4 regions of the Psychrobacter immobilis genome follow, and region 4 is predicted to be linked to each of the others. Evidence: predicted binding sites of a transcription regulator. Region 4 holds the regulator's gene; each other region holds the start of a gene.

Region 1 (4,939 bases), 2.7 Mb from region 4:
TGCGCGTCTTTAGGCAAGGTTTCATCATGGAACTCACGGGCGGTATCTGGGTCGAGCGCCAGATTGAATTGGTCGTCCCAGCGGAATTCAAATCGGGCTTTAGATAACGCATTATCACGAGCTTGTGCGCCCGGATGTCCTTTGGCAAGGTCGGCGGCATGAGCAGCGATTTTATAAGTGATGATACCGTCTTTAACATCTTTTTTATTAGGCAGACCTAAATGCTCTTTTGGCGTCACATAGCACAGCATCGCGGTACCAAACCAGCCGATCATTGCCGCACCAATTGCACTGGTGATATGGTCATAACCGGGTGCGATATCGGTGGTTAAGGGTCCTAAGGTATAAAAAGGTGCGTCGGCACAAACTTCTAATTGCAAGTCCATATTCTCTTTAATACGGTTCATCGCCACGTGCCCCGGACCTTCAATCATGACCTGTACGTCATGCCTCCACGCCACTTGGGTCAACTCGCCAAGGGTACGCAGCTCACCAAATTGCGCCTCGTCATTGGCATCTTGCAAACAGCCTGGACGTAAGCCATCGCCTAGACTAAACGCCACATCGTACTGCTTCATGATTTCACATATATCTTCAAAATGAGTATATAAAAAGCTCTCTTTATTATGAAACATGCACCACTGCGCCATGATAGATCCGCCACGCGAGACGATGCCCGTTAAGCGTCCAGCAGTTAGCGGCACGTACTCTAATAAAACACCCGCATGGATAGTAAAGTAATCGACACCTTGTTCGGCTTGCTCAATCAGCGTATCGCGGAATATCTCCCACGTTAAATCTTCAGCCACGCCATCGACTTTTTCTAGCGCTTGGTAAATCGGTACAGTACCAATCGGCACTGGCGAGTTACGAATCAGCCATTCGCGCGTTTCGTGAATATGATTGCCAGTCGACAAATCCATGATGTTATCCGCACCCCAACGCGTGGCCCACGTCATTTTAGACACCTCTTCATCGATAGAAGAGCCGAGCGCTGAGTTACCAATATTGGCATTAATTTTTACCAAAAAATTACGCCCGATAATCATCGGCTCAGATTCAGGGTGATTGATGTTATTTGGGATAATGGCGCGACCTGCAGCCACTTCACTCCGCACAAACTCAGGAGTGATAACCGTCGGCGTATTAGCGCCAAAGTTTTCACCGTCATGTTGACGCATATCGGTCAGCTCATGCTGTTTTTGCGTTTCGCGAATGGCGATGTATTCCATCTCAGGGGTGATAATGCCGCGGCGTGCATAGTACATCTGCGTGACGTTGCCAGCTTTGCCATCGACATCTTTGGCGCGGCGAGGTTTATCGATATGAGCAAATCGTAGATTGGCAGTGCTGATATCGCGGGCGCGTGCCATTCCATAAAAGCTAGACAGTCCGCTTAATTGCTCGGTATCACCGCGCTCATTTATCCAACCTTCACGCAGTTTCGGCAAGCCTTTGGTCAAATCAATCTCGACGTTGGGGTCGGTATACACGCCAGAGGTGTCATAGACATAAAACGGTGGATTTTGCTCCCATTCGCTTTCAGGGACGCCTTGCACAGGGGTAGGATCAAGGGTGATTTCACGCATGGGTACTTGAATATCGGATCTAGAGCCTTCGATATAGACTTTGCGCGAAGCAGGTAAGATGCGATGCAAATCACGCGCATCTTCCTCGAAGCGCGCATCACTGGCACTGCGGTGAGCAGGGGTCTTTAACGCATCTGTCTTAGAAGGTTTTTGAGAAGGAGAAGTGGCTAATAAAGTTGTCATATGCTGTCCTAGCGTGTTGGTTTTTGAATAAAAGCAACACCGCCAGTAGCTGCGGGGGGAGCATCTGTGATCCAGACAAATTCAGCTCATGAGCATCAGCCTACGACCAAATAATATAGTCACGGATGATGCTCATCAAACGTTGGACGCAGCTTTATATCAGTCTTCACTACTTAATAGCACATCACGCACATTAAGATAGTAATGAGGATAAAAAAGGCATTTCTGCACGTCCTTTGCCATAAATAACAAAGTGCTTAAGACTTCCCTGCGTCGGTACTAACCGCATCAGGTTCGGCGGGTGATCTCTCAGCGAATGTATAAAGGCGACTACTTTAATAAGGAAAGCTTATAAAGTGAGCCGATAATACACCGCACCCCGAGTCTGTCAGTGTTGTAAATCACATCAATACTAACAAAGTTCTGCAATGAGGGCTAATGATATTTAGATGAAAATATCAGGCGTTGAGTTTGAGGTTCGATGTTTTTATGAGAACGACTCTAGAGTACCAGTGATTGAAATCACTTGATATTACTGAGCTGTAGATAGCTTATCTAAATATTATGTAAAGCGAATGAAAGATTCTGGAGGTTGTCATTAAACTGTCATAAAGATTTGGCAAGATAGCACGCATGTCATAAACAATGCTTTTTTGTATCGTTGTTAAACTTTAGGAGTCCTACATGCGTTATTCGTTATTAGCAGTGGCCGTTAGTTGTACATTAGTGCTTACGGCATGTAATAAATCGACTGAAACGACAGAGCCAGCTGCGGATAGCAGTAGCGCTGTCACCACCACTGAAGCAACTACTCAGACAACATCTGCTTCTGCAGCAGGTTTTAAATCTGCTGAGAATATCGCTATGAATATCACGGGTGCAGGGGCATCGTTCCCGCAGCCTATTTATGCTAAATGGTCTTACGACTACAACGCTGCTACCGGTGGCCAAGTCAATTACCAATCGATTGGCTCTTCTGGTGGTATCAAACAAATCGAATCAAAAACAGTCGATTTTGGGGCGTCTGACGCGCCGATGACGCCTGAAGAGCTAGACGCAGCAGGCTTGATTCAGTTTCCGACGGTTATCGGTGGCGTCGTGCCAATCGTCAACATCGATGGTATTGAGCCGGGCGCGTTGAAATTAGACGGTGCAACGTTGGCAGACATCTATTTGGGTAAGATTAGCAACTGGAATGACCCAGCCATCAAAGCCATGAACCCAGATTTGACTTTGCCTGATGCAGCTATTACGACAGTATTCCGCTCAGATGGTTCTGGCACAACGTTTAACTTTACGGATTATCTTGCTAAAGTCTCGCCAGACTGGAAAGACACAGTTGGTGTTGATAAAACAGTCAAATGGCCAACGTCTGCGACTGGTGCAGGTGGTAAAGGTAACGAAGGGGTTTCAAGCTACGTAAATCGTATGAAAAACTCTATCGGCTACGTTGAGTATGCTTATGCCAAGCAAAACAACATGTCACATACTGCATTGAAAAACGCTGCTGGCAACGTCGTTCAGCCATCTGCTGAGACATTTGCTGCGGCAGGTGATATCGACTGGTCACAGCAAGCAGGCTTTTATAAAGTCATCACCAACTCTGAGACTGAGCAAGCATGGCCGATCGCTGCTGCGACCTTTATCCTAGTACATAAGCAACCAGAGAATCCTCAGCAAGTGGCTGGCGTGTTGAACTTCTTTGATTGGGCTTATACCCAAGGTGATGACGATGCTATGGCACTCGATTACGTACCATTCTCTGATGCAGCGGTTGCCTTATTCAAGGAAAAATGGAACGAGGTAAAAGGCAGTGATGGACAGCCTGTGTATAAGCCTGCTCAGTAACCTGTTTCTGCTAAATATTCTTTAATACCTTGTCAGTGCCTTACTAGTCCCTTTCGAGTTATCCTCTCGAATAACTATTCTCCGGTAGTTATTTGAGAGGTTTTATCACAGCAAGTTTGATGACAAGTTTGTTGTGATAAAACCGAATGAATGCTTCTACTATTTTGACTTGATTCTATTTAATGCTGAGACACTTATGAATGATTTAAGGTCCCAACTGGCTAAACAAAAGCGCTATGACTTATTGTTTGTGAATGCTACTAAGGCTTTTGCCATATTAGTACTCTTATCGTTGGGCGGCATTTTAGTCTCCTTAATCATCGGAGCGTGGCCGAGCATTCAAACATTTGGTCTTGGATTTTATACCAGTAATAATTGGGATACGGTCGCCAATGAGTACGGGGCTCTTGCCCCTATTTATGGCACGCTAGTAACGTCATTTATAGCTATTCTCATTGCAGTACCAATCAGTTTTGGCATTGCCATATTTTTGACCGAGATGTGCCCAACCTTCCTCAAAAAACCACTTGGTATTGCCATTGAGTTATTAGCGGGTATTCCTTCTATCATTTACGGTATGTGGGGATTGTTTGTCTTTGCGCCGTTCTTTGGCGATCATATTCAGCCTTGGTTTATTGAGCACGTCGGTCCATTGCCTATCATTGGCAAGCTATTTACGGGCGCACCAATGGGATTGGGTATGTTTACCGCCTCGTTGGTACTGGCCATCATGATTATTCCATTTATCGCCGCCACCATGCGCGATGTTTTTTCGGTCGTGCCAGACCTACTCAAAGAGTCGGCATATGGTATGGGCGCAACGACGTGGGAAGTCATGTTCAAGATCATTTTGCCGTATACCAAAGCTGGCGTGGTTGGTGGCGTGATCTTAGGACTGGGTCGGGCATTGGGTGAGACGATGGCAGTGACTTTCTTGATTGGTAATGCCTTTAACATCAGTCCGAGTCTGTTTACCTCTGGTGTCACTATTACCTCAGCTTTAGCCAACGAGTTTGCCGAAGCGTCGAGTGAGCTACATTTGGCTTCTTTATTACATTTAGGCTTAATCTTATTTGTCATCACCTTCATTGTACTATCTCTAGCAAAACTCATGCTCATGCGCATGGATCACAAGGCAGGCAATCGGTAGTCGTTTGACAATCTTGATAGGTCTTTTACGGATTGATTGGACATCAATAAACATTGATAGATATTGATAAAAGATATGGGAAATAAATAGTATGGCTGCTAACAATGCGATCAATGCACCACTACCGACTCAGCCAAACAGCGCTAGCCGCTACAATCAAAGCCTTTAT
Region 2 (4,939 bases), 650 kb from region 4:
TTCAGCGCGTAAAGCCGTCTTACAGTACTACCAATCAAAAGGGTTGCTATCGGCAGTTGATGTCCGTGACGTCTATTTGGGCAACGGAGTTTCTGAGCTGATTGTAATGACCATGCAGGCCTTGATGAATGATGGTGACGAAGTGCTTATCCCAATGCCAGACTACCCGCTTTGGACGGCAGCGGCGAACCTAGCTGGTGGCACAGCGGTACATTATCGCTGTAATGAAGACGATAATTGGCATCCTGATATCGAAGATATTAAATCTAAAATCACCTCTAAAACCAAAGGTATCGTGGTGATTAACCCTAATAATCCAACGGGTTCACTTTATAGTGATGAATTACTCAAACAAATTATTGAGGTCGCTAAAGCACATGATTTAATCATCATGGCCGATGAAATTTATGATCGTATTCTTTATGATGATATGGTACACACCCCAATGAGCACCTTGACTGATGATGTGCTGGTGCTCTCATACAATGGCTTATCTAAATCGCATCGTATCGCGGGATTCCGCGCAGGTTGGATGATGGTGTCTGGCAAAAAGCACCATGCCACTGACTTTATCGAAGGCTTGGACATGTTAGCGTCTATGCGCTTGTGTTCCAACGTCCAAGGTCAATACGCTATTCAAACCGCGATGGGTGGCTATCAAAGCATGAAAGAGCTCACGTCAGAGCGTGGGCGCTTATATAAGCAGCGTGAAATGGCTGTGTCACGGCTTAATGCAATAAAAGGTATCTCTTGTACCATGCCACAAGGCGCGTTTTATTGCTTTCCAAAGATGGATCCTGATGTTTACCCTATCGAAGATGATATGGCATTTATGATGGATTTGCTTGTTGAAGAAAATGTCTTAATGGTGCAAGGAACAGGCTTTAACTGGGATAAGCCCGATCATTTCCGCTTGGTATTTTTACCAAACCTACATGATTTAGAGGATGCCATGGACCGCTTAGATCGCTTCTTTGCCAAAAAACGCAAACAATTTGGTACGGATTAGACGTTCAGTAACTATTAAAAACAGATATAAAAAAACGCTTATCGGCATGATGCTGATAAGCGTTTTTTATTTGAAATGTGCTTATAAATAACGTTAAATAAGCGTACGTGTTAAAAAATATTGACCAAAATAATATAACTGATTGCAGACATTGCCGCTGCTGCAGGAAGAGTAATGATCCATGCCAAACCGATAGGTTTCATCAACGCCCAATTGGTGTCTCTATTGACAATACCGATGCCAAGTACCGCGCCAACTAGCGTATGCGTGCTTGATACGGGCAGACCCATGGTTGATGCGCCCATAACCACTGCTGCCGCAGCCAATTCAGCTGAAAAACCAGAAGCGGGATGCATTTTTGCCAAGTTGGTACCAACCGTTTGAATGACTTCTTTGCCGATGAACCAAAGACCAACGATAAGCGCAACACCAAAGGTCAGCATGACAGCAGGCGGTACAGCGGCTTCAGTCGCAATGCTATTGGTACGGATAACATCCATAATCGCGGCAAAAGGGCCGACTGCATTGGCAATATCGTTTGAGCCGTGGCTAAAAGCAAAAGCAGAGGCGGTAAAGACTTGCATCCAGCTAAACATAATAAACGTCGCTTTGGTCAAATCCTCTTTATGTTTACCGCGGATACTCTTGGTATAGATAAAGGTCGCAAGCCACACTAGCGCTGCGATCATACCCATGATTAAAAAGCCTTGCAGTGTCGTCATGCCATTATTGACATTCTTTAGACCCTTAAAGATGACCAAAGAAGCCATGACCGCGCCGCCTGCAGCCGCAATGATAGGAACCCATTGCTTCAACGCTTTTAGCGTATCAAGGTTGCTGCGTTCATTTTCAATCTCATAAAGCTGTTTATAGTAGTCAGTCTCTAAATCTTCAACATCGCAATCGTCATCTTTGTAGATTTCTTGATCACGTAACATCGCTGACGTATAGGCAAGTTGTTCTGATTCTGTTAAACCGTCCAAAAATTCTTTGTGGTTTTGTTTTAAGGTTTTTTTGTCGCCTTTCAAAGTCGCAATGTGCGCCTCTGTTCTATCATTATATTCAATGATGTTTTTCTTAATCTGTCCATATAATACATAGGACAAAACGCCGCCCAATAGCGGTGACAATACCCAAGAAATCGCGATGGTGCCAATCGTACTCCAATTCACCGTTGATAATGCCATTTCAGTACCACCTAACGTGATACCTAATACAATAGAGCTACCAACAACGCCGCCAATAATGGCGTGCGTGGTCGAAACAGGCAGACCTTTTTTGGTGGCAAATAATAGCCAAAATGCGGCAGCGATGAGCGCTGACAGCATGACATAAATGAATTGGTTGGGCGTTACTGAAAGACCATCTAAATCGACAATGCCGCTTCGAATAGTATCGGTGACTTCACCACCTGCCAGTACGGCTCCGGACACTTCAAATATCGCTGCGATACCCAATGCCTGCGGGATAGTCAACGTCCCTGCACCTACTGAAGTACCAAAGGAGTTGGCGACATCGTTACCACCAATATTGAATGCCATAAAGACACCAAAAGCAGTGGCCACAATAAATAGCGTCGTCTGTTGACGCATCGTGTAATCTAGACCCCACCACAAAAAGTAGGCGGTCATCGCAATCAGTAAAATGGCAAAAAATAGATTTATTCTCATAGAACCGACTGATTTGACTGGCTCTGTAGAACTGTTGCTGATACCCATACGTTGATACGTCCTGCGTAAGCTGATTGAAATTATAGGCGGTTGATGACATTGCGCGGCTATTAATAATGCTCGTGATAGCTTCTGACATTAATATAACGTATATGAAACGCGCAATATGCTTGCTAAAAAACGGTTTTTCTTACTGCTATCTTGGTGCTCTACCCTAACGCTTATCTTTTATTTACTCGTATTTTATTTTACGTAAAGGCAGTAAATAAGGTAAAACACATCACTCAATATGTCACAAAGCCGCAAGGAATATTGCCAAATCGTCTGATTACAGCAGCTTGCGGCTTAGAGATGTCGTAGTAATAATTTTGGTGCTAATAACTGCTATTGTAAGAACCTTTGCCAAATTTATTAACCAGAGTGATTAAAATGTCTGTGTCAAAGGGTAAAAACACGCTACTCACTCAGTGAGTTTCGTGCACAGCAGGAGCTATTACGCGCCTATTATATTAAATATAAGCGCATAATGCATGATGATATTGCAAGATTTGTAACTGCCAGCATATGTGTTAGAAAACATCCTGCTGTAACGCAGCATTATACTCTCTTTCCCTGAATTTATTTAACGTTAAATATATAATTATGGCGCTTTGTAACCAGCTACCTAATTGAATGACCAATCACATATCAGCTGCCACACACCGCTGATAGTTGCTTAATCGCATGATCTAAAACATCCAAACGTGCTTGACGCTTCTCATTGGTCGCGATGACGCACCACGGTGCGTACTCTGTATCGGTACGTGCCAGCATATCCGCCGCAGACTGCACATAATCCGACCATTTATCACGGTTGCGCCAGTCATCGTCCGTCAGCTTAAACTGCTTGTGCGGTGTCTCCTGACGTGCCTCAAAACGTTTAAGCTGTTCTTTTTTATCGATAGCCAACCAGTATTTGATAACGATTGTCCCCGCCGCGGCTAAATCCGCCTCAAAGCGATTGATTTCATCGTAAGCACGCTGCCATTCCTCATCCGTGGCAAAACCCTCAATGCGCTCAACCAAAACGCGCCCATACCAAGTCCGATCAAAAATGGCAATACGGCTAATACGGTCGGTTTGCTCGTTCGGAAGTTTGGTCCAAAAACGCCATAGATAAGGATGTTGCAGCTCATATAGCATTGGCGCACTGATATTATAAATTTGATACTCGCGTGGGTCGAGCGGCGCCACCAATCTTTTGATCGCGCCACCTTTGCCAGCAGCGTCCATTCCTTCAAAGGCAAAAACGATATGACGCCCTTTGCGCGCACGCAGCAACTGGGCAAGGCGAACTTGTTTTTCTAACAACTCATCACGGTATTCCGACTTATCAATCTCTGCATCATCGATATTTTTTAGACATTTAGGAATTTTTACAGGTTCAAACTTTGCTGATTTGAGTGCTTGCTGAGCTTGCTTCTTAGCCTTCGATTTATCAGAGGTGTTTACTGTATTTTTTTTACTACTCATTAGCGCGGTTTGCATCGCTTGTAGCACTTCATGGCAAAAATGGTCAGCTGCATCTGACTTGTTATCACCATCAATGATGATCCAATCATCTTGCTGGCGTAGCAGAACGGTAGCCACTTGATTAAAGGTTTCAATAACTTTTTTACTATTCCAGTCAATTTGGTATAAAAACTGCGGATCGGCTTCATCGTCATTCAATCGCGCTTGCAATGTTTCAATATCCACATGGAACCAGCATTTAAGCAGTCGGGTTTGATTGGCAGCTAGGTCTTGTTCGAATGCTTGTAGCTTAATAAGCTGCTGCTGTAAATATGCTTGCCATTGCGCAATCGGCAACGTCTTGTCGTTGTCTGACGTTGCCATACGCATGACGTTATAAAGCAGGTCAGCATACCAGTTGCCAAAATAAACCATCACATCGCCATGACGGGGTAATGCCTTGGTATGTGCCTGCCAAATCGGCTGATACGCTAAGGGACAATCACCAACGGTTGCCTCAACTTTAAGTAGTCGAGGATCTACCCATTGGCGCAATTGCTTAACAGCAGTGCCCTTGCCTGCCTGCTCCATACCATTGACCAATACCAATAGCCCTGTTAGTTTATTGAGGGTTGGCGGCGTCTGTTGCCGCGTTGCTCGTAGAGCATATTGGGCCGTGACCAGTGCCAATCTCAGTGCATCTTTGTCCATAGAAAACTGGCTTAAGGGATTGGGGGTTAGGCGTTCATCAACAATCTGCTCACTAAAT
Region 3 (4,939 bases), 450 kb from region 4:
TAAGAATGCGCTATCGAATTCACGTAAAGGTTCAATGTATATCGTTAAGCCAAAAATGCATGGTCCTGAAGAAGTCAAAATGGCCAACGATTTATTCAACGCAGTAGAAGACTTATTAGGCTTAAAGCGTAATACCATCAAAATCGGTATCATGGATGAAGAGCGCCGTATGACGGTCAACTTGAAAGAAGCCATCCGTCAAGCGAAAGAGCGTGTCATTTTCATCAACACAGGGTTCTTAGATCGTACTGGTGATGAGATGCATACCAGCATGAATGCAGGTCCATTTGTACCTAAGGGTGAGATGAAGTCACAAGCATGGCAGCCAGCCTACGAGCAGTGGAACGTTGATATCGGTTTAGAGACTGGTCTACAGGGTGTTGCTCAGATTGGTAAAGGCATGTGGGCGAAGCCTGACGAGATGAAAGAGATGATGGACACCAAAGCTGCACATCCTAAGTCTGGAGCCAGTACAGCATGGGTACCGTCACCAACAGGGGCAACTTTACACAGCATGCACTATCATCAAGTGAGTGTTGCTGACGTTCAAGACAGTCTAAAATCACGTGAGCGTGCCAGTCTAGACGACATTTTAACCATTCCATTAGCAAAAAATATCAACTGGACTGATGAAGAGAAGCAGCAAGAGCTAGACAATAATGCTCAGGGCATCTTAGGATATGTTGTGCGTTGGGTAAATCAAGGCGTTGGTTGTTCTAAAGTACCGGATATCAATGATGTGGGTCTGATGGAAGACCGTGCGACCTTACGTATCTCAAGTCAACACATTGCCAACTGGTTGCATCACGATGTCGTGAGCGAGCAGCAAGTGATGGATACGATGAAGCGTATGGCAAAAGTGGTTGATGAGCAAAATGCAGGCGATAGCGACTATCAGACGATGGCAGATAACTTTGACCACTCTTATGCATTCAAAGCGGCTTGTGATTTGGTATTTAAAGGTCGCGAGCAGCCAAGTGGCTATACTGAGCCATTATTACATCAGGCACGTCTTGATCTAAAAGCAGGCTGCTAATATTGCGCAGGTTAATATTAGAATATGGCATACTTGACATTCTATTATAATACTGTCATGACTGACTAAGCTTCTTCTTGGTTTTTATACTTAATAAGGAGTCTGTAATAGCCATTGACTAAGGTTGTAGTCTGGAAACAAGAGCAGTGAAAATACCTTTTTGCTGCTCTACTATAGCAATTTTCCGATCTCAATTGTGACTGTCAGTATGTCATAAATCACATTTATTATTTTTTATTAGCCCTACTTGTTAATGAACAAGTAGGGCTTTATGTTTGCTAATCAAATGGTATTGATTACGCTAGTTTCAAGTTCTTGGTAATTATATTAATCAATAATATCTTTATCTATTTGAGCGGATAGGGATTTTTTTACAATGACCTACATTCTATAGTAGATATGGCATTCAACAAATACTGGGTTTAAAAATCTAAAAAAAATGTTGCAAATTATGTCAAAGTTGTTATGCTTGTATTCGAAGTATGAGTTTGGTAACGGATGTTACGCAACGGAGCGATAAAGACCTAAGATTACATGGCAGTTACTTTTTAATCGCAGTTATGTAAGTCATTGTTTTTTTCATCTTACTGTAATAGAACTTCGCCACACTTGTTTCTGACTAATCTCGGTAGCCAGTTACACATTATATCTTTGAGGATTTGTGACGATACCATTATGAGCACCAGCTAATCATAGCTAGCTTATTACTAAAATTGTAAAGTGGAGATACCCCATGAAAAAACTACTTTTAGCTACAGCAGTTGCTGCCTTATCTGTATCTGCAGCCAATGCAGCACCGACTATCTATGGTAAAGCTTTTGTAGCTGCTGATTATATCGATGTTGATTTTGATGGTCGTGCTGTTGCTGACAACAGCAAGGTTAATTATGGTGAAGATCAAGTAGAGATTAATTCTCATGCTTCACGTCTAGGTTTTAAGGGCTCTGAAGCCATGACTACCAATACTGATGTTATCTATCAGTTAGAGTACGGCACAAGTGTCACTGGTGATAACGCTACTTTTACTAACCGTGATACATTCCTTGGTTTAAACAACAAGCAGTTCGGTGAGTTCCGTGCTGGTAAAAACCAATCAACGCTAGCTCGTATTGATAACGTTGTTGTGAACCAAGGTTACTGGGATAACCTAGGTCAAACTGAAAACGAAAGTGAAACAGTTGCAGCATTAAATATGGCTGACAGTAATCGTCTTGCAAGCTCAATCATTTGGACTGCACCTAAGTACAATGGTCTACCGTTACAACTGTCTGCAATGTACAGCTCTAATGATGTAGATGGTGATAACTCTGATGACGCAGGTTTCGGCGTTGCAATGATGTTTGACCAAGGTACTGGCTTCACTGCTGGTGTGGCTTATGACAAAGACCAAAACATCAATGGTGATATAATCCGTGGTACTGCTACTGTAGATCTAGCCAAGTTTATGGCAGCACCTGTAATGCTAGGCGCGCTATATCAAGTAGCTGACTATAATGGTTCTTCTGATAAAGAGAAAGGTTTCGTTATTAGTGGCGAGATGGGGTTAACTAACTTTGCCCGTCCAGCGTCTGTATACGCACAGTACAACAATACTACTAACTTAAATGGTTTTGATAACTCTGATTCAGATCAAATCGTTGTTGGTGGTAAATACTTCTATAAAGACAATATCATTGCTCATGCCTATGCAGGCTTAAATAAAGCTGATAATGTTAACTATAGATATAACACTAATATTAAAGATATTTATAACGATGATATCATGGCTGACGCAAGAGGCGATGCAGAAGTATTGGTAGTTGGTACTGGTCTAGAATACAAGTTCTAATCTAAGCATTAGAATCTGATTATAAAAACTCATCCTTCGGGGTGAGTTTTTTTTGTTATATCCTTTTTGAGTGGGTAGTGCGTTATAATAGCTAAGTACTAAAACTTGAATGTTTCAAAGAGTTTGTGCTTTTGCCCTATATTTTTTGACGTATTTTTAGTAAAATCCTTCTTTACCAATTACCGACAGAGTACTATGACCAAGTTTATATTTGTGACCGGTGGGGTAGTGTCCTCACTAGGAAAAGGTATCACCGCAGCCTCTCTTGCAGCGGTCTTAGAAGCCCGTGGCGTGACCGTTACGATGACCAAGATGGATCCGTACATCAACGTCGATCCAGGTACGATGAGCCCATTCCAGCATGGCGAAGTATTCGTCACCGAAGATGGTGCAGAGACTGATTTAGATTTGGGTTACTATGAGCGCTTCTTACGCCATTCAAAAATGAGTAAGAGCAATAACTTTACTAGTGGTCGTATCTATCAAAACGTTCTAAATAAAGAGCGCCGTGGTGAATATCTTGGTGGTACAGTACAAGTTATTCCACATATCACTGATGAAATTAAGAGTAAAATCTTAGCCAGTGGTGAAGGTTATGATATCGCCATTATTGAGATTGGCGGTACCGTTGGTGACATCGAATCGTTACCATTTATGGAAGCCGTCCGCCAAATGCAAGTAGAGCTTGGTCGCAATAGAGCCATGCTGATGCATTTGACGCTCGTACCTTATATTGCTAGTGCAGGCGAAACTAAAACCAAACCAACGCAGCATTCAGTAAAAGAGCTACGTTCTATCGGTTTGCAGCCTGATATATTGATTTGCCGCTCTGATCACCACATCTCGCAAGACAACCGTCGCAAAATAGCGCTGTTCACCAATGTGGAAGAGCGTGCGGTTATTATGTGTGAAGATGCGCAAAGTATTTATCAGATTCCACGCACGCTTCATGAGCAGGATCTTGATGATTTGATCTGTGAGCGTTTTGGTTTAGATGTACCAGAAGCAGATTTAAGTGATTGGGACAAAGTGGTTGAAGCGCAGCTTAATCCTGAAATGAGTCTTACGGTAGCGATGGTTGGTAAATACGTCGAGTTACCTGATGCTTATAAATCGATCAACGAAGCACTGCTGCATGCTGGCATCACTCATAAAGCCGATGTCAAAATTGACTATGTTGATGCTGAGCGTCTAGAAGACGATGACAGCCTATTGGCGCAGCTACACAATGCCGATGCCATCCTAGTACCGGGTGGTTTTGGTGAGCGTGGTACCAATGGTAAGATAAAAGCCATCACTTATGCTCGTGAAAACAACGTGCCATATTTAGGTATTTGCCTTGGTATGCAGCTAGCAGTGATTGAGTACGCGCGTAATGTACTCAAAATCGATGCCAACTCTTCTGAGTTTGATCGCAAAACGGCAGAGCCTATCATTGGTCTCATCACTGAGTGGTTAGATGAGCGCGGCGAATTACAGATTCGTAGCGATGACTCTGACCTTGGCGGCACCATGCGTCTAGGCGCGCAGCAAGCCGAATTGGTTGCTGGTAGCAAGCTTAGCCAAATCTATGGCGCCAAAAATATCACTGAGCGTCATCGTCATCGTTATGAGATGAACAATCGCTATATCGAGCCATTAGAGCAAGCAGGCATGACCATATCTGGTTATTCTGCCAAGCAGCATCTAGTAGAATCGGTCGAGATTGCTGATCATCCTTGGTTTGTCGCCGTACAGTTCCATCCTGAATTTACCAGCTCGCCACGCGGTGGTCATCCACTGTTCAACAGCTTTGTAAAAGCGGCTAAGAACTATAACGAAAACAAATAATCGTTAACGTATAAAAACTTACATGTATAAAAAAGACTGATCTTCGGATTGGTCTTTTTTTGCGTTTAATTTTATGACTGTGGCTATGAATGAGATTGTTTTTAAGCAATAAAAATGACAATTTTTCTAATGGTTGGTCAGCAATTACGCTTAACCCCTTTTTTTACTGAGTCTATCGGTTACAATATGGGATAGAAATATTAATAACAATAAAGAGGGTAACGACTTAATGGAACATTTATCAA
Region 4 (4,939 bases):
ACTCAGGCTGCCGCACCTATTAGTAATGGTGATAAACTGGCGCACGATGCCAAAAAACAGATCGGCATTACCGCCAGCTATGATCCTGCTTACCGCAAGTTGGATTTTCCGCGTGGCGATGTGCCGATAGAAACTGGCGTCTGTACCGATGTTATCGTCCGTGCTTATCGCTTGCAAAATATAGATCTACAGCAATTAGTCAACCATGATATGATGTCAAATTGGTCGGCTTATCCAAAGACTTGGGGGCTGAAATCAACCGATAAGAATATCGATCATCGCCGAGTGCCCAATCTTGAAGTGTTTTTTGCGCGTCACGCAAAGACATTATCGACGACTGATAAAGCCAGTTTTCAAGCAGGGGATGTGGTGACGTGGCGGCTACCGAATGGTAATTTGCCGCATACAGGTATTGTCTCCGATAAAGTCGCTGCGGATGGTACACCGCTGATTATTCACAATATCGGACGCGGTACGCAAGAAGAAAACATCTTATTTGCTTATCCTATTCTCAAGCACTTTCGTTATTGACTACTTTCTTTATTAACTAGTATGTTGCGATAAGATAATTACCCACAATAAAAAGCTCAGTTCAACATAGATTAGGATGCTGGACTGAGCTTTTTTAAGTCATTAAATCGCTCAATTATTAAGCGTTAGTAGTCCCTAGTAGCTGTCCCATTTTTACCACACTATCGGCTTTCATACTGTCTTGCCAATCTGCTTTTGCGCCTTTTGGTAGAATGACAATTGCGGTTGAGCCTAAATAAAAACGACCCAGCTCATCGCCTTTCTCAAAGCTCATATTGTGCTCAGCTTCTTGAATATCATCAGTGCGGGCAATTTTACCAGTTGCCACCGTTTCGATACCAGCGACAATCATCGCCCCAACCATCACCACCGCTGCTTTACCATATGCTGTATCAAACAGACAAACCAAGCGTTCATTACGCGCAAATAAGTCTGGCACGTTCGCCGCCGTAGTATTGTTGACCGAAAACAGCGTACCCGGTACATAACGGGTTTTGGTCAGAGTGCCGGCGAAGGGCATATGTACACGGTGATAGTTACTGGGGGCAAGATAAACCGTTGCAAAACTCCCATCCGCAAAATAGCGGCCATCTTCACTGTCAGCAAGCAGTTGACCAACGTCATAATAGCGACCTTTTGCTTGGAGCAATTTATGGTCGTCAATTTGACCCAACTGCGAGATAATACCATCGGCAGGACTGACGATACCATTAGGCGTTATGTCGATAGGGCGCGCGTCTTCTTTTAGCTCACGAGTAAAAAAATCATTAAAGCTCTCATAGGCGTTGAGACTTTGGCGCTCATACTCGTCCAAGCTGACGTTGTAGGCTTTAGCAAAGCTGCGGATAAACGTGCGTTTAACATAAGGATGGCGGCTAGCGGCTAGGCGCCCAGCAACTTTACTCAGTTGCTGCTGCGGGACAAGCTGTTGTAAAGTAGTGAATACATTCATAATGAGGCTACCAAAATAGGGTGTGATGTAATAATTAATAAGCAAGAGAATGGCCGTATTTTATCATGGACGGCGTATTATTGTATGGGCATAATTGGTAAGGAATCCGTAAATGAAAGCACTTATACAGCGCGTACGCCATGCTAGTGTCACCGTCGATGCGCAGTGTGTTGGTACGATTGAGCAAGGCATATTGGCTTATATTGGTTTAGGGCCTGATGACGACCTAACAAGCGCCCAGCGCATGGTGGATAAAATCCTCACCTATCGTATTTTTGACAATGACGATGATCCTGCCAAGTACGGCAAACTGGATAAAAACGTCCAGCAAGTTGGTGGTGGACTGTTATTGGTATCACAGTTTACGCTAATGGCAAAAACAGACAAGGGTCGCCGCCCTGACTTTGGTGGTGCGATGGCACCTGATGCGGCGCAAGCATTGTTTGCGCAATTGGTCGCCTATGCCAACACGCAACATCCAAACGTGGCAACTGGTCAATTTGGTGCCAATATGCAAGTGTCGAGCGTCAATGATGGGCCATTGAATTTCTTGTTAGAAGTAAATTGAGTAAACCAAGCATTAGCCGTCATTAGACTTATGAACCGCTTAAAAGTTGAATGTCATTAAACTGTCATAATTACCCCGTTTAATAGGGAGCAGCAGGCGAGCATTTATCGCCTTTTTGTCAGCTAAATGTTGTCCTCTAACACTGAGAATGCCGTATGTATAATGAGCAAATTTTGATTGTTGAAGATGAACCTGCGATTCGTGAAATGATCGTCATGACGCTAGAGATGGCGGGATTTGATAGTCTGCAGGCAGCAGATGTATCTGAGGCGCACCAACAAGTGGTCGATCACCGCCCGGCGCTGATTTTGCTAGATTGGATGCTGCCCGGCGATAAAAGTGGCATTGATTTTTGTCGACTGCTCAAAAACGATGAGCTACTCGCTGAGATACCAGTCATTATGTTGACGGCTAAAAGTGAAGAGGACAGCAAGGTGCATGGCCTTGATGCTGGTGCTGATGATTATATGACCAAGCCTTTTTCGACACGAGAGTTAATATCCAGAATCAAAGCAGTATTGCGGCGTAGTAACGCGCTCAGTAGTGATAAACCTATCGAAATCGGCAATCTGAGCCTTGATCCCAAAAGTCAGCGGGTGACAGCGGCTGGTAAAGTGGTTGATGTTGGTCCTACGGAATATCGATTACTGGCATTTTTTATGAGTCATCCAGAGCGTGCCTATACGCGGACGCAGCTGCTAGACCAAGTATGGGGCGGTAATGTATATATCGAAGATAGAACCATTGATGTGCATATCAAACGTTTGCGGACATTACTACGACCGCATCAATGTGATACGTTGATACAGACAGTACGCGGGACAGGCTATCGATTTTCTAGCTTTATTGAACCAATTTAACTGACGGTTTTTATTCGCTATAAAAGCAGTATGTTAATCGCAGCACAGTGAAAAACGGCGAATAGTGATAAGGATGATGGATGAACACCCTAATATCGGCTCAAGGCGACCAACAAAATAAGTCACTGCTAGCAACTCAGCAGAATACAACAGATCAACTCAAAAAAATTAGAAGCGCACTACGCGCATTGCGTGATGCGGTGGTTTTGCTCAATGACGATGATGGGCTCGAATGGTGGAATCAGGCCGCCGAAGATTTAATGTTGTTACAATTATCAGATAAAGGTAAGTGCATTTTTGACTTTATCAGTGCGCCTGAATTTCGTCAGTATTATCAGGCGACGACCAACCCTAACGATGGTGCTCAGGATGGTGTGCACATTGTCTCGTGGCGCGCGCCCAAGCGTTATTTAAAGTGTGAGCTCACGCCTTTTGGCGATGAGAAGCTGCTCATTATTTATGATGTGACGCGCTTGCATCATTTGGAGGAGATGCGCCGCGATTTTGTGGCGAATGTCTCGCATGAGTTACGCACACCGTTGACCGTCATGATGGGTTATCTAGAAAATTTTTCGGATCAGCCAGATATGCCGCCGCATTGGAAGCGCGGGTTTGAGCTGATGAGCCAACAGACTGCGCGTATGAATAGAATTGTAAATGACTTATTGCTGTTATCTCGCATCGAAATCGAAGAAACCCATGAGCTCAGTTATATTGATATGACCAAGCTGCTGACCCATGTTTATGATGATGCGCAAGCGTACAATCAAGAATATGGGCATACCATTCACTTGCAGATAGACACTTATGACGGACTGTATGGCTCAGAGATGTATCTAAATAGCGCGCTTTCTAATCTGGTGATTAATGCCATCAAATACACGCCCAAGGGCGGTAATATCGCCATTAGCTGGACAAAAACGTCAGAAGGTTGCCGATTTGCCGTCGAAGACAACGGTATTGGTATTGCACCTGAGCATATCGCACGGTTGACGGAGCGCTTTTATCGTATTGATAAAGGTCGTAGTCGGGCGACTGGCGGCACAGGGCTAGGTTTGGCAATCGTTAAACACGTTTTATATCAGCATGAGGCTAATTTACAAATTGAATCAGTAGAAGGGCTGGGCTCGACGTTCAGTATGGTATTTCCAGCTGCCCACATTAGATCAGCTGCGATACCCTAATCTTTTTGTAAAAGTGGATAGGGGTTCACTGCACTACCATTGATATAAATACCATAATGCACATGTGGCGGCGTACCTTTTGCATTACCACTGTCGCCGACGTAGCCGATGATATCGCCAGCATCGACCCAGTCGTTTGGACTAATATCTGCATAATCTTCTAAATGCGCATAATAATGCCCTGCGCCGCCTGGTCCAACCACGACCACCACACGACCGCCTAACGTATTTTCACCAACTTTGCTGACGATGCCTTGTGTCGTGGCTCGTATTGGTGTGCCTCGTGGGGCAAAGATATCGATACCTTCATGACTGCGACCTTGACTGCGTGCAGCGCCCCATGTATCTGTTAGATGTTGTTCTGGAAGTGGACTGGGTAAGCAGTTTTCCGTCGGTAGTTCTTGCTGTAACAAACTGAGCTGTTGCCATTTTGCTATTACAAATGACTGAGTTTGTTGGCTGATACTGGGTAAGAGCCTATCAAATACAAATAATAGCATCAACAATATAGCCGCTTTAATGAGCACACTGAGTACACGGCTTAAAAAGGTTGGCCTTTTCTTTGGCTTTGATTGCGGGTTACTGCTATCTGCTGGCATCTATCTCTCTTTAGTTTTTTAAATTAGTTTTTCTTATTATTATATAAGTGAAGTCGTCTATTCTTTGTATGCCATTGTTATCTCAGGTTTTTATCCCCATAAACATAACGTTTCTTTTAAATTTTACGTATTTTTAAAACGTTACATAAAATACCAATGTTGCTATCTATTATTGCTATCTATTATTGCTATCTATTATTGCTATCTATTATTGCTATCTATTATTGTTATCTATGGCTGAACTT

What was found. The regulator PhoB, encoded in region 4, activates phosphate uptake and scavenging genes when phosphate is short. The targets are predictions, from matches to a motif close to TGTCATNAANCTGTCATAA.
Region 1: pstS (phosphate ABC transporter substrate-binding protein PstS) is a predicted target of PhoB. The motif match lies at 2,366-2,384, and genes of this name have one in related genera.
Region 2: JMW64_RS09260 (inorganic phosphate transporter) is a predicted target of PhoB. The motif match lies at 2,760-2,778, and genes of this name have one in related genera.
Region 3: JMW64_RS10155 (porin) is a predicted target of PhoB. The motif match lies at 1,614-1,632, and genes of this name have one in related genera.

Annotation. Positions count from the first base shown of each region.
Region 1 covers NZ_CAJGZV010000001.1:201,873-206,811, forward strand. Annotated here, with positions in the region: gene thiC (phosphomethylpyrimidine synthase ThiC) at 1-1,772, opposite strand, end outside; TPP riboswitch at 2,021-2,164, opposite strand; gene pstS (phosphate ABC transporter substrate-binding protein PstS) at 2,457-3,620, shown strand; gene pstC (phosphate ABC transporter permease subunit PstC) at 3,817-4,770, shown strand; gene pstA (phosphate ABC transporter permease PstA) at 4,862-4,939, shown strand, end outside.
Region 2 covers NZ_CAJGZV010000001.1:2,250,597-2,255,535, forward strand. Annotated here, with positions in the region: gene JMW64_RS09255 (aminotransferase class I/II-fold pyridoxal phosphate-dependent enzyme) at 1-1,009, shown strand, start outside; gene JMW64_RS09260 (inorganic phosphate transporter) at 1,120-2,727, opposite strand; gene JMW64_RS09265 (ATPase) at 3,367-4,939, opposite strand, start outside.
Region 3 covers NZ_CAJGZV010000001.1:2,454,085-2,459,023, reverse strand. Annotated here, with positions in the region: gene JMW64_RS10160 (malate synthase G) at 1-1,036, shown strand, start outside; gene JMW64_RS10155 (porin) at 1,770-2,864, shown strand; gene JMW64_RS10150 (CTP synthase) at 3,060-4,694, shown strand; gene kdsA (3-deoxy-8-phosphooctulonate synthase) at 4,939-4,939, shown strand, end outside.
Region 4 covers NZ_CAJGZV010000001.1:2,900,557-2,905,495, reverse strand. Annotated here, with positions in the region: gene JMW64_RS12075 (DUF1287 domain-containing protein) at 1-531, shown strand, start outside; gene asd (archaetidylserine decarboxylase) at 650-1,483, opposite strand; gene dtd (D-aminoacyl-tRNA deacylase) at 1,596-2,051, shown strand; gene phoB (phosphate regulon transcriptional regulator PhoB) at 2,207-2,911, shown strand; gene phoR (phosphate regulon sensor histidine kinase PhoR) at 2,992-4,095, shown strand; gene JMW64_RS12050 (M23 family metallopeptidase) at 4,092-4,694, opposite strand.